3 regions of the Sphingopyxis sp. YF1 genome follow, and region 1 is predicted to be linked to each of the others. Evidence: predicted binding sites of a transcription regulator. Region 1 holds the regulator's gene; each other region holds the start of a gene.

What was found. Region 1 encodes LexA, which represses DNA repair genes until DNA is damaged. Its sites were predicted from a motif close to GTTCCNCNCTTGTTCT; they were not measured.
Region 2: the regulator LexA is predicted to act here: its motif matches at 5,166-5,181, upstream of EAO27_RS10630 (PA0069 family radical SAM protein).
Region 3: the regulator LexA is predicted to act here: its motif matches at 3,776-3,791, upstream of uvrA (excinuclease ABC subunit UvrA).

The regions. Positions count from the first base shown of each region.
Region 1 is NZ_CP033204.1:1,749,617-1,757,829, forward strand. It holds gene EAO27_RS08485 (ATP-binding protein) at 1-73, opposite strand, end outside; gene moaC (cyclic pyranopterin monophosphate synthase MoaC) at 983-1,456, shown strand; gene EAO27_RS08495 (molybdopterin molybdotransferase MoeA) at 1,453-2,643, shown strand; gene lexA (transcriptional repressor LexA) at 2,709-3,401, shown strand; gene EAO27_RS08505 (ComEC/Rec2 family competence protein) at 3,355-5,502, opposite strand; gene gltX (glutamate--tRNA ligase) at 5,594-7,027, shown strand; gene EAO27_RS08515 (citrate synthase) at 7,066-8,213, shown strand, end outside.
Region 2 is NZ_CP033204.1:2,192,241-2,200,453, reverse strand. It holds gene dnaE (DNA polymerase III subunit alpha) at 1-1,826, shown strand, start outside; gene EAO27_RS10640 (GFA family protein) at 1,832-2,239, shown strand; gene EAO27_RS10635 (long-chain fatty acid--CoA ligase) at 2,336-3,940, shown strand; gene EAO27_RS10630 (PA0069 family radical SAM protein) at 4,054-5,115, opposite strand; gene moaB (molybdenum cofactor biosynthesis protein B) at 5,292-5,816, opposite strand; gene EAO27_RS10620 (lytic transglycosylase domain-containing protein) at 5,806-7,566, opposite strand; gene EAO27_RS10615 (uracil-DNA glycosylase family protein) at 7,570-8,213, opposite strand, start outside.
Region 3 is NZ_CP033204.1:1,366,162-1,374,374, forward strand. It holds gene EAO27_RS06670 (hypothetical protein) at 282-830, shown strand; gene uvrA (excinuclease ABC subunit UvrA) at 864-3,764, opposite strand; gene EAO27_RS06680 (M13 family metallopeptidase) at 4,007-6,091, shown strand; gene EAO27_RS06685 (BCCT family transporter) at 6,099-7,637, opposite strand; gene EAO27_RS06690 (hypothetical protein) at 7,769-8,140, shown strand; gene EAO27_RS06695 (hypothetical protein) at 8,204-8,213, opposite strand, start outside.

The sequences.
Region 1 (8,213 bases):
ACTCCCACGCCCTCGCGCGCGGGGCCGGTTGACCGGATTCGCCGTCGCTTGCCAAGGGAACGCTGGTCGCCATTGTTGCCTTGCTACGACAATCCTGTTGCATAGAGAACACACAAAGTGCGCGATGAACACAGTTCGCCGCGAAAACGGCTTCGGCGAGATGGGTTCCGGGCGTGTTACGCGTGCAAATCCGGTATCACCCCGGGTCGACCGGACGCCACGTCGGCCTCCCATCGAACGCGCAATCGCTCGCTTCGGGTCATCGCCCGCCATGCTATTTGCGAAAGACCGGAATGGGGTGGAAAGCGGCCATTCTTCTCCCCTCCCGCAGGCGGGAGGGGCCGGGGGTGGGCCAGCAACGGTGCGATGCCCACCCCGCTGCGACTAGGAAACAAGTTTCCAAGTCTCGCTACCCCTCCCGCCTGCGGGAGGGGGAATCAGATCAATCCTTAGGCGTCAGCAATCGGTCGCTTTCTGCCAATCTTCCGTGTCGCGTAGCGATGGGGAGGGGGACCGCTGCCGCAGGCGGTGGTGGAGGGGCCGCAACGCTGCGTCCTTCGCCCCTCCGTCAGCGCGGCGCGCTGCCACCTCCCCATGGCCTGCGGCCACAGGGAGGATCACCGATGTCCGCAACCGGTCGAAAGCGGTCATTCATGCCAATCCAGATCGAATGACCGGAAATGACCGAATCCAGCCCTCCGTGAACCCCGGCGAAAGCCGGGGTTCATTGCAGAAAAAACGCCGGGTTCGTGCCGGCATTCTGGGCCCCGGCTTTCGCCGGGGTGCACATCATCCAACGCCCGCAACCGGCCGCAAGCCGCCGATCAAGGTGGTGAACCGCGGTGAACCACCATGCGTCGCAGAGCCAGCCTCGCTCCTCCCACCGACACGGGGCGGGAGAGGACGATGATGAGACCGTTTTCGGTGATGCCGCACCGATCGCCCTTGCCTTTCGCATCCCGCCTTGCTTCGCTGGCGGACGATGGCAAAGACCCCGACTCATCTCGACGACACCGGCGCTGCGCATATGGTCGATGTCGGCGCCAAGCCCGCGACCGCGCGCCGCGCCGTCGCGGCGGGGCGCATCACCATGTCGGCCGAGGCGCTCGATGCGATCCGGGCCGGCAACGCCCCCAAGGGCGATGTGCTGTCGACCGCGCGCATCGCCGGGATCATGGCCGCAAAGCGCACGTCCGACCTTGTCCCGCTGTGCCACCCGCTCGCGCTCAGCAAGGTCGGAATCGATTTTACCTGGCTCGACGACGGGATCGGCGTCACCGCGACCGCCGCGACCACGGGCCCGACGGGGGTCGAGATGGAAGCGCTCACCGCCGCCTCGGTCACGCTGCTCACGCTCTATGACATGGCGAAGGCGCTCGACCGCGCGATGGTGATCGAGGGACTTCGCCTGCTCGAAAAGAGCGGCGGGCGTTCGGGCGACTGGCGCGCCGCATGAGCGCATGGCTGCCGGTCGAAGAGGCGCAGACGCGGCTGCTCGCGCTCCGCCCCCCACTGCTACCAGAAAATGTCGATTGTTCCAAAGCGTTTGGCCGCTATCTTTCAGGCGATATCGCGGCAGGGCGCGACCAGCCCGCCGCGGCGCTGTCGGCGATGGACGGCTATGCGATCCGCTTCGACGACCTGCCCGGCCCATGGGCGATTGCGGGTGAGATTCCCGCAGGCGCGGTGCCGCATCAACCGCTCGCTCCGGGCGCGGCGATGCGCATCTTCACCGGCGCCCTGCTCCCCGACGGCGCCGATACCGTGGTGATCCAAGAGGATGTCGCCGCCGACGGCGCGACATTGAGGCTGACCTGCGACGGCCCCGCCACCCGCGGCCAGCATGTTCGCGGCCGCGCGGGTGATTTCGCCGCGGGCACGCCGCTCCTGTCCGCCGGCACGCGCATTACCCCCGGCGCGATCGCCGCGGCGATCATGGGCGGCGCGGCGCAGATCGCGGTGGGGACCTGCCCGCGCGTCGCGATCCTCACCACCGGCGACGAACTCGTGCCGCCGGGGCGTCCCCTCGCCCCCGGGCAGATCCCCGACAGCAACGGCGCGATGCTCGCCGCGATGCTCGCCGGCGCGCCCGCCGTGGTCACGCCGCCGCTCCACGTCGGCGACGATCGCCGCGTCATGGCCCGGGTTCTGGGGGATCTGGCGCGCCATCATGACGTCATCGTCACCGTCGGCGGTGCGTCGGTCGGCGATCACGACCATGTCCGCGGCGCGCTCGACGACGCCGGGGGACGGCTCGACTTCTGGAAGATCGCGATGCGTCCGGGCAAACCGCTGATCGCGGGCACGATCGGCGACGCCCTGCTGCTCGGGCTTCCGGGCAATCCCTCGTCGGCTTTCGTTACGGCGACGCTGTTCCTGCTCCCGCTCGTCCGCCACCTCGCGGGCGCGCGCGACCCGCTGCCGGTCATCCGCCACGCGCCGCTCGCCGCCGCGCTAGGTCCGGGCGGCGGGCGGCGCGACTATCTGCGCGCCCGCCTCGCCGGCGGGATGCTCGAGCTTCTGGACAGCCAGGACAGCGGGCAGACGCGGCCGCTCGTCGCTGCCACCGCGCTGGTTCTTCGCGAAATCGGTGCCGCGCCGCGCGCCGCGGGTGATCTCGCGGCCTACATCGACATCGCTTGACAAGTTCCGCTCTGTTCCACTATCGTTCCCCTTATGTCCGATGCCGGCATCATGGAGAACGCCCGATGTTGACCGCCAAGCAGCATGAACTGCTTCACTTCATCCAGCAAAAGCTCGACGCGAGCGGCATTTCGCCGTCGTTCGAGGAGATGAAGGAAGCCCTCGGCCTCAAATCCAAATCGGGAATCCATCGTCTTATCAGTGCCTTGGAAGAACGCGGCTTCCTTCGCCGCCTCCCCAACCGCGCGCGCGCGCTCGAAGTGGTCAAGCTGCCCGAGGGTGGCAAGACCGCCCATGCCGCCGTGCGCAACGATAGCGACAATGTCGTGCCACTGCGCAAGCCCGCCCCGCAGCTCAAACCGATCGCCGCGAACGACGTGATCGAGGTGCCGCTGCACGGCAAGATCGCCGCGGGTGTGCCGATCGAGGCGTTCGAGGATCACAATAATCTCGCGGTGCCCGCGGCACTGCTCGGTTCGGGTGAGCATTATGCGCTCGAAGTGTCGGGCGATTCGATGGTCGAGGCGGGGATTTTCGACGGCGACTATGCCCTGATCCAGAAAGCGAGCACCGCGCGCGAGGGCGACATCGTCGTCGCGCTCGTCGACGGGCAGGATGCGACACTCAAATATTTCCGTCGCGAAGGTCGGATGATCCGGCTCGACCCGGCGAACAGTGCCTATGAACCGCAGCGCTACGAAGCCGAACGCGTCATCGTCCAAGGGCGGCTGTCGGGACTGCTTCGTCGTTACCACTGACCTGCGGCGGGCGCCGCCACGGATGCGCGTCGCCCGGGTCCAGTGCGCCGACGGCGCGCGGGCGCTGGCCCAGGTAGAGCGCCAGCCCGCCGGTCTGCGGCAGTGTGTCGCGATCGATCGTCAGCCAGCGGCCGGCGCATTCGCGCGGCAGCCAGCGCTCGCTGATCACCACGTCGGCGGCGGCGCAGGCCGCGGCCATGTCGGCTCCCTCGATGCGGTCGCGTCCGCGCGCGGCAAGGATGATCCGCCCGCGCTGTGTCCAGCGGCAGAAATCGCGGTTGCACGCGACATGGTCGAGATCGGCCAGCGCGACGAGCGGCGCGTCGATCCCCGCCGCCTCGGCCAGCGCATCGCGCGCATAGTCGCCGGCGCGGTCGCGCAGCAGGGCGTAGCTGCCGTCGGGGAGCGCCGCGGCGATATGACGTCCGTCGCCGGTGACCAGCAGGTCGGGACGCGGCTGGACGAGCAGCACCGCCATCCCCGCGATCAGCGGCACGAGCCCCGCCCGGCGCCAGCGCGTCTGCCAGAGCAGCATCCATAGTCCGCCGAACACCGCAAGCGCGAAACCCCACGCGGGAAACCGCGGCAGCGTCGCGACTGCGCCCGGGGCGTCCGCGACGCGGTGCGCGAGCGCGATCAGGCCGTGCAGCGCCTGTTCGGCGACCCACCAGAAGGGCGCCCCCAGCCCGACAGCATCGAAGATCAGGCCGAGCGCCTCCGCGGGCATGATCACAAAGGTCGTCAGCGGGATTGCGACGACATTGGCCAGCGCGCCGTAGAGCCCGGCCTTGTGGAAATGGAAGAGCGCGATCGGCGCCAGCGCCACCTCGACCACGAGTCCGGTGATCAGCAGCCCTGCGATCGCGCGCGCCAGCCGGAGGGGCCAGGGCTCGTCGCGCCGCATCAGAAAGCCGCGCATCGCGCGCGCCTGGTGCAGCGCGATGATCGCGGTGACCGCGGCGAAGCTCAGCTGGAAGCTCGGCCCTGCGAGCGCCTCGGGGCGCCAGACGAGCACGAGCAGCGCCCCCGCCGCGACGAGCCGCAGCGTCAGCGCCTCGCGCCCGAGCAGAAAGGCGACGAGCACGAGCAGCGCCGCGATGAACGAGCGCAGCGTCGGCACCTCGCCACCCGCGAGCAGCGTATAGCCGCCGCCCGCCAGCGCGGCGAACGCGGCAGCGAGCGGCAGTACGAGCCCCCTGAGCGCGAGCCAGCGGCTGAACGCGAGCAGCCGCATCGCGAGCAGCATCGCGAAACCGACCACCGCGGTGACGTGCAGCCCGCTGATCGACAGGAGGTGCGCGAGCCCGCTGCGCCGCATCGCTTCCTCGTCGGCGGGGTCGATCGCGCCGCGGTCGCCGGTGACGAGCGCCGCCGCGATGCCCCCCGCCGACCCGTCGACGCGGCCGTGGATATGCCCGGTCAGTCGCGCGCGCAGCGGCGGCGCCCCGCGCCCCGCCTCCGGCGCACGGCCGATCGTACCGAGCACGGTGCCGACCGCGCCGAGCCGGTCGAACCACGCCCGCTGGGCAAAATCATAGCCCCCCGGCAGGCTGGCGGTCGGCGGTGGCATCAGCCGTGCGCGCAGCCCGACCCGTTCGCCCGGCGCCACATCGCCCGCTTGCCCTATGGTCGCGGTAAGGCGCAGCCGCGGCGGCAGGTCGGTGCGCGCCAGCGGCAGGGCGATCAGCCGCACCTGCTCGCGCGCCGGCAACGCCTCGACGCGCTCGACGCGCGCCGAAAATTCGGTGGTCAGCGGCTGGACAAGCACCGGCGCGGCGACCCACAGCGCGCGTACCCAGATCAGCAGCAACCCCGTCGCGGCGACCGCGCAACCGATCGCGACCGTACGGCCCAGCCGCCGCCGCCAGCCGAGCAGCCACCCGGCGAGCATGCCCGCGCCGAGGAGGAACAGCGCGCCGGTCCAGTGCCATGCGGTCGGCAGCGCGAACCACGCCGCGATCCCCGCGCCCAGCGCGACGGGCAACCAGAGCGCGATCCGTTCGCGCTCGGCATCGAGCCGGGTTTCGAGCCAGTCGGCGCACCGCCGCAGCGCCGCGGCGATGCCGGTCGCAATGGGCGTTTGAAGCGGCCTTGTCGCCATGCTAGGGGCACCCCCGAACCCCGCCCCGGCCTCCCTGCCGGGGCCGGCAAAGTGAGTGAAAGAGGCCTTGGTGGCAACCGAAAATCAAGCAATCGCAGGCGAAGCGACCGGCGCCGACGTGGTGACGCGTTTCGCGCCCTCGCCCACCGGATATCTCCATATCGGCGGCGCGCGCACCGCGCTGTTCAACTGGCTGTTCGCGCGCCATCATGGCGGCAAGTTCCTGCTCCGGATCGAGGACACCGACCGTGCACGCTCGACCGACGCCGCGATCGACGCGATCCTCGACGGCATGCGCTGGCTCGACCTCGATTGGGACGGCGACACCGTGTACCAGTTCGCGCGCGCCGACCGTCACGCCGCGGTTGCGAACGAGCTGCTCGCGAAGGGCGAAGCCTATCGCTGCTATCTGACGCAGGACGAGCTTGCCGCGATGCGCGCCGAGGCACAGGAAAAGCGCCTGCCCTTCCGCGTCCGCAGCCCCTGGCGCGACCGCACCGACGGCGATCCCGCCGCGCCGCACGTCATCCGCCTGCGCGCGCCGCAGGAGGGCGCAGTGACCATCGCCGACAAGGTGCAGGGTGACGTCACCGTCCAGAACGCCGAACTCGACGACTTCATCCTGCTGCGCAGCGACGGCACCCCGACCTACATGCTCAGCGTCGTTGTCGACGACAACGACATGGGGGTGACGCACGTCATCCGCGGCGACGACCATCTCAACAACGCCTTTCGCCAGCTCGGGCTGATCCGCGCGATGGGCTGGCGCGAGCCCGTCTATGCGCACGTCCCGCTGATCCACGGCGCCGACGGCGCCAAGCTGTCGAAACGCCATGGTGCGCTCGGGGTCGACGCCTATCGCGACGAAATGGGCTATCTGCCCGAGGCGGTGAACAATTACCTCCTCCGCCTCGGCTGGGGGCATGGCGACGACGAGATCATCAGCCGCACGCAGGCGATCGAGTGGTTCGGGCTCGACAATGTCGGCCGTTCGCCGTCGCGCTTCGATTTCAAGAAGCTTGAGAATCTCAACGGCCATTATCTGCGCGAGGCCGACGATGTCCGACTCGCCGCGATCGTCGCTCCAATGGTCGCGAAGCTGATCGGGCGTGACGTCACGCCCGCCGAAAAGGATCTGCTCGCGGCGGCGATGCCCGCGCTCAAGCCGCGCGCCAAGACGCTGCACGAGATCGCCGACGGCGCGACCTTCCTCTTCGTTCCCGACCCGCTGGTGATGGACGAAAAGGCGGCGCAGGTGCTAAGGGATGCGCCGGAGGGATTGCTCGCGTCGGTCACCGACCGCTTGCGGGCCCTGCCGACATGGTCGCAGGAAACGGTGGAGGCCGCGGTTCGCGAGGAAAGCGAAGCGGCCGGCGTCGGGCTCGGGAAACTGGCCCAGCCGCTGCGGGCGGCCCTGACCGGGCGCACCGTATCGCCGGGAATTTTCGACGTATTGCTGCTGCTCGGCCGCGATACCAGCCTGGCGCGACTTGACGCAGCGCACAATTATCCGGCAGGGGCCTGAGCACCAAAGGCTCCCGCCGTCAGTACAGGGGAAGAAGCATGACCGAGACCGCAAAAATCACCCTGGGCGACACGACCGTCGACAATCCGGTGCTCAAGGGCACGGTCGGCCCCGATGTCGTCGATATCCGCAAATTCTATGCCCAGACCGGGGCCTTTACCTACGATCCGGGCTTCACCTCGACCGCGAGCTGCGAATCGCAGCTGACCTATATCGACGGCGACGAAGGCGTCCTGCTCCACCGCGGTTACGCGATCGGCGACCTCGCCGAACATTCGAGCTTCATGGAAGTCTGCCATCTGCTGCTCAACGGTGAACTGCCGAGCGCCGACGAACTGGCCACGTTCGAAAACACGATCACCCGCCACACGATGCTGAACGAACAGCTCGCGACCTTCTACCGCGGGTTCCGCCGCGACGCGCATCCGATGGCGGTGATGTGCGGCGTCGTCGGCGCGCTCAGCGCCTTCTATCCCGATTCGACCGAAATCCACGATCCGCGCCAGCGCATGATCGCCAGCCACCGGCTGATCGCGAAAATGCCGACGATCGCGGCGATGGCGTATAAATATTCGGTCGGCCAGCCCTTCGTCTATCCCGACAACAACCTCAGCTACACCGGCAATTTCCTCCGCATGACCTTCAGCGTCCCTGCCGAGGAATATGAGGTCAACCCGGTCGTCGAGCGCGCGCTCGACCGCATCTTCATCCTCCACGCCGATCATGAGCAGAACGCGTCGACCTCGACCGTCCGCCTCGCCGGTTCGTCGGGCGCCAATCCGTTCGCGTGCATCGCGGCGGGCATCGCCTGCCTGTGGGGTCCGGCGCATGGCGGCGCGAACGAGGCCGCGCTCAACATGCTGCGCGAAATCGGCCGCCCCGAGCGCATTCCCGAATATATCGCGCGCGCCAAGGACAAGGACGATCCGTTCCGCCTGATGGGCTTCGGCCACCGCGTCTATAAGAACTATGATCCGCGCGCGACCGTGATGCAGAAAACCGTGCGCGAAGTGTTCGACGCGCTCAAGGTCAACGACCCGGTGTTCGAAGTCGCGCTGCAGCTCGAGGAAATGGCGCTCAACGATCCCTATTTCATCGAAAAGAAGCTGTTCCCGAACGTCGATTTCTATTCGGGCGTCATCCTGTCGGCGATCGGTTTCCCGACGACGATGTTCACCGCACTCTT
Region 2 (8,213 bases), 440 kb from region 1:
TGAAGTTCGACTTCCTGGGGCTGAAGACGCTGTCGGTGCTCAAGGAAGCGCGGCGGCTGCTCGCGCTGCGCGGGGTCGACGTCGATCTCGACGCGCTCGGCTGGGACGATCCGGGGGTCTATGAACTGCTCCAGCGCGGCGAGACGGTGGGGGTGTTCCAGCTCGAATCCGAAGGCATGCGGCGCACGCTGTCGGCGGTGAAGCCGACCAATTTCGGCGACATCATCGCGCTCGTCGCGCTGTATCGGCCGGGGCCGATGGACAATATCCCGCTGTTCGGCGCGCGCAAGAACGGGCGCGAGGCGATCGCCTATCCGCACCCGCTGCTCGAAGGCATTCTCGCCGAAACCTATGGCATCTTCGTCTATCAGGAACAGGTGATGCAGGCGGCGCAGATCCTGGCGGGCTACAGCCTCGGCGGCGCCGACCTGCTCCGCCGCGCGATGGGCAAGAAGGTCCAGGCCGAGATGGACGCGCAGCGCGAGACCTTCGTCAAGGGGTGCGGCGAGCATAACCAGATCGCCCCCAAGGCGGCGAACGAACTGTTCGACTTGATCGACAAATTCGCCGGCTATGGCTTCAACAAGAGCCATGCCGCGGCCTATGCGCTGCTGTCGTACCAGACGGCGTGGCTGAAGGCGCATTATCCGCACGAATTCTTTGCCGCGTCGATGTCGTTCGACAGCCACCAGACCGACAAATTGTCGATCTTCATCGACGACATGCGCCGGCTGGGCGTCGCGGTGACGCCGCCGTCGGTGAACGACAGCGAGGCCGATTTTGCGGTCGGCCGGTCCGACGAGGGGCTGGCGGTGCGCTACGCGCTCGGCGCGCTCAAGGGTGTCGGCGAGAAAGCGATGGAAGCGCTGGTCGCCGAGCGCCACGCGCACGGCGATTTCGCGAGCCTCGACGACTTCGCCGGGCGCATCGACCCCAAGCAGCTCAACCGGCGTCAGATCGAAGCGCTCGCCGCGGCGGGTGCGTTCGACTGTGTCGAGCCCGAGCGCCCGCGCGCCTTTGCGGGAGCCGAAGCGCTGCTCGCCTGCGCCAACAGCTCGGCGCACGAGCGCTCGACGGGGCAGGGCGGGCTGTTCGGCGGCGACATCGCGATCGCCCCCGCGCTCCAGCTGCCCGCCGCCGAGCCCTGGACGCTCGCCGAGCGGATGACGCGCGAGAAGGAGGCGTTCGGCTTCTATTTCTCGTCGCACCCGGTCGAGCAATTTGAGGCCATCATTCTGGCGCGCGGCGCGCGCAGCTATGGCGACATCTGCGACAATGTCGAAATGACGCCGGGCACGCGCATCCCGATGGTGATGGCGGCGATGGTCGAAAGCGCGCGTCCGCGCGTGTCGCAGCGCGGCAACCGCTTCCTCAACCTGACGTTGTCGGACCGCAGCGGGCAGTTCCAGTCGAGCTGTTTCGACGAGATGGCGGGCAAGACGCTCGAGACGCTGGCCGCCGAGGGCGGCTGTGCGATCCTGTCGGTCGAGCTCGACCTGCTCGAGGGCGAGGAAACGCCGCGCGTCACGGTGCGCGGCGCGCAGCCGCTCGCCGACATCGCGGCGACCGCCGCGCTCCAGCTCGAATGCCGTGTCGACGCGGCCGCGGCGATCGACGAGATCGCGCGCTTCGCGGCGAGCAGCGACGAGGCGCGCGGGCGGATCATCGTCACCACCCCCGACCCCGACACGGGGCTCGACATTCGCATCGAGCTGGGGCGGCGTTTCGTGCTCAACCCCGATCTGGTCGCGCGGCTCGACATGGTGACGGGGATCGCCGATCCGCGGCTGTCGCTCGTCGCGCCGCGCGATTTCCGGGTGCGATAGATCCGATGACGCGAACGACCCGGGGGAGCTGCCTTTGCGGCGCGGTCCGGTTCGAGGTGTCGGGCGACTTCGACGCCTTTTTCCTGTGTCACTGCTCGCGGTGCCGCAAGGACAGCGGCTCGGCGCATGCGGCGAACCTGTTTTCGGCGAGCGCGACGATCGCATGGCTGGCGGGACGCGAGCGGGTCACCTCCTGGCGCCTTCCCCGCAGCCGCCATGCGCGAAGCTTTTGCGGCGCGTGCGGCAGTGCGCTGCCGAGCGTGCAGATGGACGGGGCCCTGCTCGTCGTGCCGGCGGGGAGCCTCGACGATCCGATCGCGATCCGGCCGACCGCGCATATCAGCTGCGCGAGCCGCGCGGACTGGGATATCGGGCTGGAGCATGTCGCGAAGCTGGACGGCTTGCCCGGCTGAGGCCGTCGTTGCGGCAGGAAAATGCGCCTTTGGCCTTGCGCGGTGCGCCCTGCCGCCCCTATCCCGGAGCAAAGCCATAAAGAGGATGCCGAACCGATGGGAATGCAGGGCCAGCCGCTACTTGTCACCAGCCTGATCGACCATGTCGCGCGCGAGCATGGCGGGCGCGAGATCGTTTCGCGCTGGGCCGACGGGAGCATGACGCGATCGAGCTGGGGTGAGGTCGGTACCGACGCGCGCCGCTTCGCCGCGGCGATGGTGCGGCTCGGCATGCGGAAGGGCGATCGCATCGCGACGCTGGCGATGAACCACGGCCATCATCTGGTCAGCTGGTACGGCAGCGCGGGCATGGGCGGGGTGCTCCACACGGTGAATCCGCGGCTGTTCGACGAGCAGCTCGTCTATATCGTCAACCATGCCGAGGATCGCGTGCTGCTGTTCGACGCGGCCTTCCTGCCGATCGTCGAGCGGCTGCGCGACCAGCTCCCCACGGTCGAGCATTTCATCCTGTTCGACGCGCCGGCGCGCGACGGCTTTCTTTCCTACCGCGACCTGATCGACGCCGAGGACGGCCGCTTCGAATGGGTCGAGCTCGACGAGCGCGATCCGGTCGGTCTCTGCTACACCAGCGGCACGACGGGCAATCCCAAGGGCGTGCTCTATGAGCACCGCTCGAACGTGATCCACGCGATCACCGAAATCCAGCCCGACGTGTTCGACATGTCGAACCGCAGCGTGATCCTGCCGATCGTGCCGATGTTCCACGCCAACAGCTGGGGCATTCCCTTTGCGGCGGCGACGGTAGGGGCGAAGCTCGTCTTTTCCGCCACCAACGACGCGCAGGTGCTGTGCGACCTGATGCACGAGGAAGGCGTGACCCACAGCGCCGGGGTGCCGACCGTGTGGCTCGCGATGTTCGCGCATATGGACGCGACGGGGATCGGCTACGGCAAGCTTTATCGCGTGATCATCGGCGGGTCGGCGGCGCCGCGCGCGATGATCGAACGCTTCATGAAGGCGGGAGTCGACGTCGGCCACGCGTGGGGCATGACCGAGACGAGCCCGATCGGGACGATGGGCAAGCGCCCGTGGAACTGGGACGAGATGGGGTTCGACGAGCGCGTCGACATCGTCTGCCGCCAGGGCTGCCCGCCGTTCGGGGTCGAGCTGCGCATCGTCGACGACGAGGATAATATTCTGCCGCGCGACGGCGAGACGAGCGGGCGGTTGCAGATCCGCGGGCCGTGGATCATCCAGCGCTATTTCAAGGCCGGCGAGGATGCCGCCGACGATGATGGCTGGTTCGACACCGGCGACGTGTCGGTGATCCACCCCGACGGCGTCATGCAGATCACCGACCGCGCCAAGGACGTGATCAAGTCGGGCGGCGAGTGGATCAGCTCGATCGAGCTGGAAAATGCCGCGGTCGGCGCCCCCGGGGTGCAGGAAGCCGCGGCGGTCGGCGTCTTCCACCCCAAATGGGACGAGCGCCCGGTGCTGCTGATCGTGCGCAAGCCCGGCGCCGCAGTGAACGAGGCGGAGATCGTCGAATATCTGAAGGACAAGGTCGCGAAATGGTGGCTGCCCGACGAGGTGATCTTCGTCGAGGACCTGCCGCACACCGCGACGGGCAAGATATTGAAGCGTCAGCTGCGCGACGATTACAAGGATTACCGGCTGCGGTCGCTGGCGGAGGCCTAAATTCCCAAATGCCGTTTGCCCTGAGTTTGTCGAAGGGCCGTTGTTTCTTCGGGGTAACGCGACAGAAAAACGGTGCTTCGACAGGCTCGGCACGAACGGATTTGGGTTGGGCTTCAGAACATCTCCATCTGCCCGTCGCGTTCGGGCGGGCGGAACAGGTCGCTGCGCAGCGGCGGGAATTTGCGGTCCATGCCATGTTCGCGCGCGGCGCGCTTGACGCGCTGGCGGATGAGCTGCGGCCAGACGCCGTGCCCCTTCATCCGCGAAAAGAAATTCGGATCATTGTCACGGCCGCCGCGAATGTCCTGGACCATGTGCATCACCTTGTCGGCGCGGTCGGGGTAATGTGCCGCGAGCCAGGCGCGAAACAGCGGCGCGACCTCGTGTGGCAGGCGCATCAATATCCAGGAGGCGCGGATCGCCCCGGCTTCGGCTGCCGCCTTCATGATCGCCTCGATCTCGTGGTCGGTGATTGCGGGGATGATCGGCGAGATATTGACCTGCGTCGGCACTCCGGCGTCGATCAGCGCGCGGATCGCCGCGAGCCGGCGACGCGGGTGCGGCGCGCGTGGCTCTAACGTGCGCGCGACCCCGGGATCGAGTGTCGTGACCGATACCGCCACGCCGACCAGATCGTCGCGCGCCATGGCGGCGAGCAGGTCGATGTCGCGCAGCAGCCGGTCGGACTTGGTGGTGATGATCAGCGGATGTTTCGTTTCGGCGAGCACCTCGATGATCGCGCGCGTGATCCCCCACTCGCGCTCGATCGGCTGGTAGCCGTCGGTGTTAGTGCCGATCGCGATCGGCGCGACCCGATAGTTGCGCTTGGCGAGTTCGGCGCGCAGCAGTTTCGCGGCATCGGGTTTGGCGAACAATCGGCTTTCGAAGTCGAGCCCCGGCGACAGGTCGTGAAACGCGTGGGTCGGGCGCGCGAAGCAGTAAATGCAGCCATGCTCGCAACCGCGATAGGGATTGATCGAGCGGTCGAAGCCGATGTCGGGCGATGCGTTGCGCGCGATGATCGTTTTCGGATGCTCGACGGTCACCGAGGTGCGCAGGCGCGGTGCCTCGCCGTCGATCCCCTCGGCCGCATCGAGCCAGTCGCCGTCGGCCTCGCGGGCGAGCGATCCGGTGCGCGTCGGGCGGAGGTTGGTCGGCGCGCCGCGGCCGGCGATCGGGGGCAGGGGTTTGGGCGATTCCACTTGGCGAGGATATAGCGCCGAATGGAACAAAGAAAGAACATTTCTCTTCCATCGTCATTCCCGCGAAAGCGGGAACCCAGTTCCAGCAGCTAGGGTTAGCGCAATTTCGCTCTGGGTCCCCGCTTTCGCGGGGATGACTAATATGGTTGTTATTCGGTCAGCCGGGGGATCAGATCGACGAAGTTGCAGGGCTTGTGCCGGCTGTCGAGCTGCGACGCGAGAATGCCGTTCCACGCGTCCTTCACCGCACCGGTCGAGCCGGGGAGCGCGAAGATATAGGTGCCGCGTGCGACGATCGCGCAGGCGCGCGACTGGATCGTCGAGGTGCCGATGCTCTGGTAGCTCAGCCAGCGGAACAATTCGCCGAAACCCGGAATGTCCTTGCCGTCGAGCATGTGCAGCGCTTCGGGCGTCACGTCGCGGCCGGTGACGCCGGTGCCGCCGGTGGTGATCACCACGTCGACGCTTGCGTCGTCGATCCAGTTGTGCAGGCGCGAGACGATCAGCGACTTTTCGTCGGGGATGATCGCGCGGTCGGCGAGGATATGGCCGGCACCGGTGAGCAGGTCGACGAGCGTGTCGCCGGACCGGTCGTCGGCGGCGCTGCGGCTGTCCGAAACGGTCAGGACGGCGATGCGGACCGGCCTGAACGCCAGACTTTCGTCAATCGGCATTGGCGAGGCTGCCGGCGTAGCTCAGGCGGACGCGGTCCTTGCTGTCGGGGAAGCGCGGCCATTTGCCCTGCGCGAGCGCGGCGCGGCTGACCGAGGGTTTGCCCTGCTGCGCCTCGTACATCCAGTAATTGCGCAGCACGATGCCGACATAGCCGCGCGTTTCCCAATAAGGGATCGATTCCATGTAGAGCAAAGGGTCGCCCTGATCGCGGATTTCGCTCTGCCAGCGCGCGATCGGCGCGGGGCCGGCGTTGTAGGCGGCGATCACCTTGGGCAACTGGCCGCCGGTCGAGCCGTCGCGGCTGAGATATTCGAGGTAACGCTGGCCGAAATCCATGTTGACCGCGGGCGATTTGAGATCGCCGGGCCCCGCTGCGTCGCCGTTCCAGCGCGCGAGGTCGCGCGCGGTGCCCGGGCGCACCTGCATCAGACCCATGGCGCCCGCGCCGCTGACCGCAGCGCGTTGAAAGCGCGATTCCTGCAACGTGTGGGCAAAGACCAGCGCCGGGTCGACGCGCCAGCCGCCGTTCGGTTCCCACCTGGGTTGCGGATAGCGCGTCGCGGCGGCGAGCTTGCGGCCCTGCGGGGTGTTGTGCGCGAGGTAGAGCTGCGTTTCGGGCAGGCTGAGCGCCCCCGCGAGCCCGATCAGCTGTTCGTGCTGGTCGCCGCGGCCGATGCGGGCCTGGTGGCGGATAACCGCGTCGGCATATTTTTCTTCGCCGATCTCTGCCAGCGCAATCGCGACGCGGACGTTGGGCTGATCCTCGAGCGCGCGCCAGGCGCTGCGGTCGGCGCGGACATTCTGCTGCTGGTGGACCGCCGCCTGCCCGAGCGTTTCGGCGGCGAGCAGGCCGTAGAAGGTTTCCTCGTTCGCGGCGGCGGCGCGCAGGCGCTGCTGCACCGATGCGGGTTCGCCCGCCGCCATCGCGGCGCGCGAGGCCCAGTAATGGCCCGCCGCGCGCAATTCGCTGTCGGGCGCTTCCTTCGCGACGCGGTCGAAGGCGACGAGCGCGGTGCGATAGTCGTGGAGCCGCCACGCCGCGAGCCCCTGAACCCATGCACCCTGCGTCGCCCATGGCCCGCTGCTCTGCGTGCACGCCAGCGACAGCCGCAGCGCGCTCTGGTCGTCATTTTCGATATAATAGGACCAGGCGACCTTCTGCGTCCATTCGGCGCGGGCGTCGGGTGAGAGCTTGTCGATCACCGCGTTGAGCAGCGCCTCGGCGCCGGCGGGATCGTCGTTTTTGATTCGCTCGGGAATGCTGCTCGAGAGGCCGTTTGCAAAGGGGTCGTTGACGCTGTTCGCGCCGACGCGCCGCGGGGCGCTGCCCGACCAGCTCAGCCGCGCCTGCGCCGGCAGCGTCGGGACATCGGTCGCGCCGCGGCGTGCGGCGAGGCGCCCGAGCTGCTCGGCCTGCGGCAGGCTGGGCGATCGCGCCAGAATCGGCATGATGTCGGCGACCTCGGCGCGCGGGCTGTTGGCCGCGGTCAGCAGTTCGGCGCGCAGGAAATCGTTCAGCGGACCGTTGTCGGCACCGTCGAGCAGCGCCTTCGCTTCCGCCCAGCGCTGGCCGCGGATCGCGGCAACGACCTGCGAATAGGTTTGTTTCTGCTTCGACGACAACACCGACGGTACCGTCTGCGGCGCCGATGCCAGCGGAAAGGCGGCGTCGGCGGCGAGCGCGGGCGCCGCGGTCAGGGTGGCGGAAAGAAGCAGGGTGGCGCCGAGCGCCGCGGTCATATTTTTCATCTGTCAACGTCCCCGGTTGAACAGTTTGAGGCTATCCCAGGCCGCCGCCTTGTGCGCGGGCCGGGCCAGCAGCATCGCGGGGTGCGCGACTGCCGCCGCCTCCATCTTGCTGCCATCTTGGTTAATATCGAGTAACCTTCCGCGTGCGTCGGGTAGCGCGATCTTCGCCGCCATTCGCGTGATGTCGCTGCCGACAAGGAGCAGCCGGCCGGGCCGCGCGAGGCGCAAGTGGTGCCAGAGCAGCCGGTCGAGATCGGCCGCAGCCTCGGCGTCGCAGCGCCCGCCGGGGGGGCGCGTGACAGCAAGGCTGGCCAGATAGCAGGCGTCGCGTGTCATGCCGATCGCGCCGAGCATCGCATCGAGCAGCTTGCCCGCGGGGCCGCTGAAGAGGGTTCCGTCGCGCTGGTCGTCGATTTCGGGCCAGGCGGTGAGCAGCATCAGCGGCGCACCGGCCTCGCCGACCGGGAGCACGCGGCGCGCGTCCCACTGGCTGCCCGGCACGTCGGGATGCCCGGCGAGCCAGATGCGGAAGGCGTCCCAGTCCTCGGGAAGCTCGACGGGCCCCTTTTCGGCGGGGGCGTCGACGGCTTCCTGCCGCTGAAGCGCCGCGGGCAGCGGGAGGGGTTCGGGTTCGGCCGCAACGATGA
Region 3 (8,213 bases), 380 kb from region 1:
TGCCCGTTCCCGCCGGGGTCGCGGGAGCCGTGGTGACGAAATAGGGACGCGCGGCCCCAAAAACGCTTTCCTACATTATGTCGCTGTGCCAGCGTTGCGCGTGGCTGGGGCATTTCATCGACGAACGGGCGGCCGCCCCGGGGCGGACTGGCGCCGCGCATGCGCGGGCGGCGGATCGCGAGGGGCGCCATGGAAGGGGTACGTGGCGTGACCTTTGTGACCTTTCGACTGTCGATGCGCGTCCACGGGGCGGCTGGCGGCCGTGCGAATCGCGGGGGCGTATGAGCGGGTTCGAATTCGTCTTTTCGCTGTTCGGGCTGATCCTCGGCCTCGCGCTCGCCGAGGGGCTGGGCGGGCTGGCGCGCGCGCTCAAGGCCAGCCACCGCGTCCGCATCGGCTGGCCGACCGCGCTGCTCGGCCTGTTCGTGTCGTGCGACGTCGTGACCTTCTGGATGTACGGCTGGGCGGTGCGCGACCTGATCCCGATCAGCTGGCCCGTGCTGTTCGGCGGCTTCCTCGTCACCGCGACCTATTATGTCGCGGCATCGCTGGTCTTCCCCGACGATCCCGAGGAATGGACCGACCTCACCGCGCATTTCGACAAGCATCGCCGCAAGGTGATCGGCGCGCTGCTGCTGTGCAACGCCGCGCTGGTGGCGACGGTCCTCGCGCTCGACGGCATGCCGGAACTGACCCTGCGCCGCGCGGTGGTGACCTGGAGCTTCTTCCCCGTCGCCGCGCTGGCGATCGCGACGAAGGACCGGCGCGTGGCCGTCGCCTGCCTGCTGTGGCTGATCGCGCTCTATCCGCTGTCGGCGGTGTGGCATTGATGACTCCCTCCCGCGGGCGGGAGGGGGAAGGGCCTATTTCACTGCCGCCAGCAGCGGTGCCAGATATTGCCCGGTGAAGCTGCGCTTTTCCTTGACCACCTCTTCGGGCGTCCCCGCGGCGACGATCTCGCCGCCCTTGACCCCGCCTTCGGGGCCGAGGTCGAGGATGTAATCGGCGGTCTTGATGACATCCAGATTATGCTCGATCACCACGACGCTGTTGCCCTGGTCGACGAGCGCCTGGAGCACTTCGAGCAGCTTCCTGACATCCTCGAAATGGAGGCCGGTGGTCGGCTCGTCGAGGATGTAGAGCGTCTGTCCGGTCGAGCGGCGGCTGAGTTCCTTGGCGAGCTTCACCCGCTGCGCCTCGCCCCCCGACAGCGTCGTCGCCTGCTGCCCGACCTTGATATAGCCGAGCCCCACGCGGACGAGCATCGCCATCTTGTCGCGGATCGCGGGCACCGCCTTGAAGAAGTCCGCGGCGTCCTCGACCGTCATGTCGAGCACGTCGGCGATGCTGTGCCCCTTGAACTTCACCTCGAGCGTCTCGCGGTTGTAGCGTTTGCCGTGGCACGTCTCGCACGTCACATAGACGTCGGGCAGGAAGTGCATCTCGATCTTGATCAGCCCGTCGCCGGTGCAGGTCTCGCAGCGCCCGCCCTTGACGTTGAAGCTGAAGCGCCCGGGCTTGTACCCGCGCGCCTGGCTTTCGGGCAGCCCCGCGAACCAGTCGCGGATGATCGTGAAGGCGCCGGTGTAGGTCGCGGGGTTCGAGCGCGGGGTGCGGCCGATCGGCGACTGGTCGATGTCAATGACCTTGTCGCAATGTTCGAGCCCCGACAGGCTGTCGTGCGGCCCCGCGACCATCCGCGCGCCGTTGAGCACGCGCGCCGCGCTGGCGTAGAGCGTATCGATGATCAGGCTCGACTTGCCCGATCCCGACAGGCCGGTGACGCAGGTGAAGGTGCCGAGCGGGATCGTCGCGGTGACATTGTTGAGGTTGTTCGCGCGCGCGCCCTTGAGCACGAGGTCGAAGCCATTGCCCTTGCGCCGGTGCCCCGGCACCTCGATCCGCTTCGCACCGGTGAGGTACGCCGCGGTCAGGCTCTTCTTGTTCGCGAGCACCTCGTCGAGCGTGCCCTGCGCGACGATCTCGCCGCCGTGCAGCCCCGCGCCGGGGCCCATGTCGACGACATAGTCGGCGTGGCGGATCGCATCCTCGTCATGCTCGACGACGATCACCGTGTTGCCGAGGTCGCGGAGCCGCTTCAGCGTCGCGAGCAGCCGGTCGTTGTCGCGCTGGTGGAGCCCGATGCTCGGTTCGTCGAGGACGTAGAGCACCCCCGACAGCCCGCTGCCGATCTGGCTGGCGAGGCGAATGCGCTGGCTCTCGCCACCGCTGAGTGTGCCGCTGGTGCGGTTGAGGTTGAGGTAGTCGAGTCCGACATTGTTGAGAAAGCCGAGCCGCTCGTTGATCTCTTTCAGGATCGCCTTGGCGATCTGGCGCTGCGTGTCGTTGAGCTTTTCGTCGAGGCCGGCGAACCAGCGGAGCGCGTCGGCGACGCTGCGCTGCGCCGACATGCTGATGTTCTCGCCCGCGATCTTGACCGCGAGCGGTTCGGGGCGCAGCCGCGCGCCGTGGCACGTCTCGCACGGCTGCGGCGTCTGGTATTTCGACAGCTCCTCGCGCATCCACGCGCTCTCGGTCTGCAGCATCCGGCGGCCCAAGTTGCCGATCACGCCCTCGAATGCCTTCATCGTCGTGTAGCTGCGCTTGCCGTCCTTGAAGGTCAGTTCGACGGGCTTGCCGCCGGTGCCGTAGAGGATGATCAGCTGCACCTCGCCGGGCAGGTCCTGCCACGGCGTGGTCATGTCGAAACCATAGGCTTTGCCGAGGCTTTCGAGCACCTGCATATAGTAAGGCGAGGGCGGGTTCGATTTCGCCCACGGCACCACCGCGCCCTTTTTCAGGCTCAGCGCATGGTTGGGGACGACGAGGTCGGGGTCGAACTCCTGCCGCTCGCCGAGCCCGTCGCACGCGGGGCACGCGCCCTGCGGCGCGTTGAAACTGAACAGCCGCGGTTCGATCTCGGCGATCGTGAAGCCCGACACGGGGCAGGCGAATTTTTCGGAGAAGATCAGCCGGTTCGCAGGGATGCCCGCGCCCTTCATCGCGCCGCCGGTGTCCTCCTCCTCGCGCCCCGGCACGGGGCCGTCGGCGAGGTCGACATAGGCGAGCCCCTCGGCGAGCTTCAGCGCGGTCTCGAAGCTGTCGGCGAGCCGTGTTTCGAGACCCTCACGCACCGCGATACGGTCGACGACGACCTCGATGTCATGCTTGTATTTCTTGTCGAGCGTCGGCGCGTCGCCGATCTCGTAAAATTCGCCGTCGATGCGGACGCGCGTGAAGCCGTCCTTCTGCCACTGCGCGAGTTCCTTCTTATACTCGCCCTTGCGCCCGCGCACGACGGGAGCGAGCAGATAGGCGCGCGTGCCCTCGGGCAATTCCATCACGCGGTCGACCATCTGGCTGACCGTCTGCGCGCTGATCGGCTCGCCGGTGGCGGGAGAGTAAGGAATGCCGACGCGCGCCCACAAGAGGCGCATATAGTCGTAGATCTCAGTGACCGTCGCGACGGTCGAGCGCGGGTTGCGGCTCGTCGTCTTCTGCTCGATGCTGATCGCCGGCGACAGCCCGTCGATATGCTCGACGTCGGGCTTCTGCATCATCTCGAGGAACTGGCGCGCGTAAGCGGAGAGCGACTCCACATAGCGCCGCTGCCCCTCGGCATAGATGGTGTCGAAGGCGAGGCTCGACTTGCCGCTGCCGCTGAGACCGGTGATGACGACGAGCGCATCGCGCGGCAGGTCGACGTCGATGCCCTTCAGATTATGCTCGCGCGCGCCGCGCACGGAGATGTGGGTGAGACTCATGGGAGGGGTGTGTTCCAGATTTGTTCTTGGGGCGCAAGGGCGTTTGCGACCGGCGACGGTCTAGATAGGAAGCGCAGGTGTGACCCGCAACGCCGCAGCCCGATCCGGGCTTTCCACCAACTCCCCAAAGGCTTCGACCAATGTCGGGCGGCTCGCTTGACCAGCACCGCCGCCGGGCGGACAACCGCCCCATGTCCGCCGCCCGACGGGAACGGGATGGCGCACGATAAGGAGCTGGGGAAATGAAGAGACTTTTGACCGGGGCCGCGGGCCTCGCGATGGCGGCGGCGTTTGTGGCAGGGCCCGCGCTGGCGAAGGATGCGGTGCCGACCGCGGCCCATGGTGCCGAAACCGGCGATGCGCCGGGTGCAAAGGGCGGCGATGACGCGTCACTGACGGCGCTGACCTTCGGCAAATGGGGCGTCGACCTGACGGCGCGCGACACGAGCGTCAAGCCGGGCGACGATTTCGACCGCTTCGCCAACGGCGGCTGGTCCGCGCGCACCGAAATTCCGTCGGATCAGGCTTCGGCGGGGGTCGATTACGACGTCTACAACCTCACCCAGCGCCAGCTGCGCCAACTCGTCACCGGTGCTGCCGCGACGAGCCAGGTCGGCGGGCTGTTCCAGAGCTTCATGGACGAGGCGCGCGCCGAGGTGCTCGGCGCCAAGCCGCTGATGGCCGACATCGCGGCGGTCGCGGCGATCGGCGACAAGAGCGCCATGGCGCGCTTCATGGGCCAGTCGCAGGGCACGTTCGGCGCCTCGATCGTCGGCGGCGGCCCCTATGCCGACACCGATGATCCGACGGTCAACGTGCTGTGGCTGGGACAGGGCGGGCTCGGCATGCCCGAACGCGAATATTATCTCTCCGACGATTTCAAGCCGCAGCGCGACGCCTATCGCGCCTATGTCGCGCGCACGCTGAAGATGGTCGGCAACCCCGACCCCGAAAAGGCCGCCGACGCGGTGCTCGCGTTCGAGACCGAAATCGCGAAGGTCAGCTGGGCGATCGCCGACCGCCGCGATATCGGAAAGATCAACAACCCGATGTCGTCGGCCGAGCTCGCCGCCTATGCGCCGGGGCTCGACTGGACGGCATGGTTTGCGGGCGCGGGCATCGCGCCGCAGAAGCGGATCATTGTCAATGAGAATACGGCCATCCGTGACATCGTCGCACTCTATGCCAGGGCACCGCTCGACACGATCAAGCTGTGGCAGCAGTTCCACGTCGCCAACGGCGCCGCGCCCTATCTGTCGAAGGCCTTCGTCGACAGCCGTTTCGACTATACCAAGGTGCTGAGCGGCGTCGGCGAACTTCGTCCGCGCTGGAAGCGCGGACTGACGCTGGTCGACGACAGCCTCGGCGAACTGGTCGGGGAAACCTATGCGAAGCAATATTTCCCCGCGAGCGCCAAGGCGAAGATGGAGGCGCTGGTTGCCAATCTGAAGCTCGCGATGGGCGACCGCATCCGCGCCAACAGCTGGATGGCGCCCGCGACCAAGGAAGCCGCGCTCGCAAAGCTCGGCAAGATGGACGTGATGGTCGGCTATCCCGACAAGTGGCGCGACTATGGCGCGCTCAAGATCGATCCCGCCGACCTGTACGGCAACGTCAAACGCAGCTCGGCGTTCGAATATGCCTATGCGCTGGCGGATATGAACAAGCCCGTCGATCGCAAGAAATGGGCGATGAACCCGCAAGAGGTGAACGCCTACAACGGCGGCCTCGAGAACAAGATCGTCTTTCCCGCAGGCATCCTGCAAGCGCCCTATTTCAGCGAGAGCGTCGACGATGCGGTCAATTACGGCGCCATCGGCGCCGTCATCGGTCACGAGATCATCCATGGCTTCGACGACCAGGGGCGCAAGATCGACGCCAATGGCGCGGTGCGCGACTGGTGGACACCCGAGGATGCCGCGAAGTTCGACGCCGCGGCCAAGGCGTTCGGTGCGCAATATGCGACCTATGAGGCCGCACCGGGCGCGTTCATCAACCCCGAACTGACGATGGGCGAGAATATCGCCGATCTGGCGGGGCTCGAGGTCGCCTATGACGCCTATCACCGCTCGCTGGGCGGCAAGGAGGCGCCGGTGATCGACGGGCTGACCGGCGACCAGCGCTTTTTCCTCGCTTTCGCGCAGGCCTGGCGCACCAAGCAGCGCGAGGATGCGGTGAAGCAGCAGGTTGCGAGCGACCCGCACAGCCCGGCGCGCTGGCGCATCATTGGGCCGGTGCGCAACATCGACAGCTGGTACCAGGCGTTTGCGATTGATGCCGGCGCCAAATATTATCTGAAGCCCGAGGATCGGACGAAGATCTGGTAAACGGCTGCTATCCCGATGATGGTGCGGGGGCGGCCGTCGGCCGTCCCCGCACCATCATCGCCGCAAGCGACAGCGCCGCGCCGACGATGACGAACAGCGCGGGAAAGCCGCCGAGCACCGACATCATGCGGATGCCGTCGATCCCCGCCGCCGCGACGAGCACCATCGCGACAAGGCCCACCGTCACGCCCCAGACCGCCTGCACCCACAGCGGTGCCTCTGGTCGTTCGGGCGAAATGCCATGCGTGGATAGCGCGCTCATTGCCGAGACGTTGGCGTCGGCGCCCGCGACGTAGGAAAGGAAGATGGTGAAGAGCACGATCCCCGTCACCACCGGCCCGCCGCCGAGCGCATGGAACAGCCCGAACAGCACCGGGTCGGGGCCCCGTTCGACGAGCAGCGTATAGAGGCTGGCGCCGCTCTGCTGGTCGATCAGGATCGTCGCGCCCGCGATCGCCGTCATCCACACCGCGCCGAACAGTGCGGGCAGGACGAGGTTGAACAGGATGAAGGCGCGCACGCTGTAGCCGACCGCGAGCCGCCCGAGGAACAGCGCGGTGACCGGGGCCCAGGCCATCCAGTTCGCCCAGTTGAAGATCGTCCATTGCCGGTGCCAGTCGCGGTCGACGTCGAACCCGAGGTTGCGCGGCACGAAGGTGGCGGCATAGTCGGCGCCGCCGCGCAGTGACAGGCCGAGCATCTGCGCCGTCGGGCCGGCGAGCAGCACGAACACGATGATCGCGAAGAAGATCCAGGTGTTGAGCAGCGACAGCCCGGCGATACCCTTTTGCAGTCCGGTGGCCGCGGAGATCAGGAAACTCGCGACGATCAGCGCCATGATCGCCCAGCGCAGCCCGGCGCCGCCCGCAAAACCCCCAAGGCCCTCGATCCCGCCCGCGAGCGCCAGGATGCCTGCGCCCATCGACGCCGCCATGCCGGCGACGAGCGCATAGAGGCAGATGATGTCGATGCCCGATCCGACGGGGCCGTGCGCGCGCGGACCGATCAGCGGGACGAAGAGCGACGACAGGCTGAACGGTTCGCGGCGGTTGTAATAGACGAGCGCGAAGGCGAGCGCTGCGACGGTGTAAATCCCGTAGGGCGTCAGCGTCCAGTGCAGGAACATCGTCGACATCGCGAAGGCGGCCGCCCCGTCGCTGCCGGGCTCCAGCCCGAGCATGGGGGGCGGGGCGTTGAGGTGGAACAGTGGTTCGGCAGCGCCCCAGAACAGGATTCCGGTGGCGATGGTCGTGCACAGCATCACCGCGAACCAGCGCCAGCGGCCGAGCAGCGGCTTCGCTTCGGGGCCGCCGATGATCGTCCTGCCGAGCGGTGACAAGGCGACCGCGGCGAGCAGCGCTAGGAAGGCGACACCCGCGAGGGCGAAGGCGGGACCGAACCACGTCAGCACCCAGTCGTTGATCGCGACCTCGGCGGCGAGGAATGCCTCGCGTTGCCACAAGCTGGTCAGCACCGCTGCCGTGAGCACGGCGAGCGGTATCAGGAATACCGGGCGGTTGATGCGGCGGGGCGGGGCGATGGTCAAGGTTTCGGCAGGCTCCGGGCGGGCGAGCACTCAGCATAAGGGACGCAGGCAGCGGGTCAAATCGCTTTGGAACGGCTGGCGCGAGCGCGCGTTTTGTGGGACGGAAACCATCCCCTGGAAGGAGAGCTTCGATGAGCAGGATGTTATTTGCCGCCGCCGGCGCCCTGGCGTTGATCACCGCGGCGCAGGCCGGAGCCTTCGAACGGCAGCCCGACGGCACGACGGCCGAAGAGCGCGCGAACACTGCGCGGCTCAACGCCGAACAGCGCGCCAAAGCTGACGCCGAAACCTCCGCCTATGACCAGAGCGTCGCTGCCGCGGCGAAGCAGCAGGCCGATGCACAGGCGGCTTTCGAACAGGAAACCGCTGCCTATGAAGCGGAAAAGGCGCGCGTTGCGGCGGAAGCTGCCGAAGAGCGGACCAAATGGGAGGCCGATGTCGCCGCCTGCAAGGCAGGCGACGTCGCGCGCTGCGCCCAACCGGCCGCGCCGCCGCAGCCATGACGGCGCGGGGCTGAGGCCCTCCGGACGAACGAACCCCGAGGTCGGCGCCGATAGACGGACGTTCTAGTCGAGC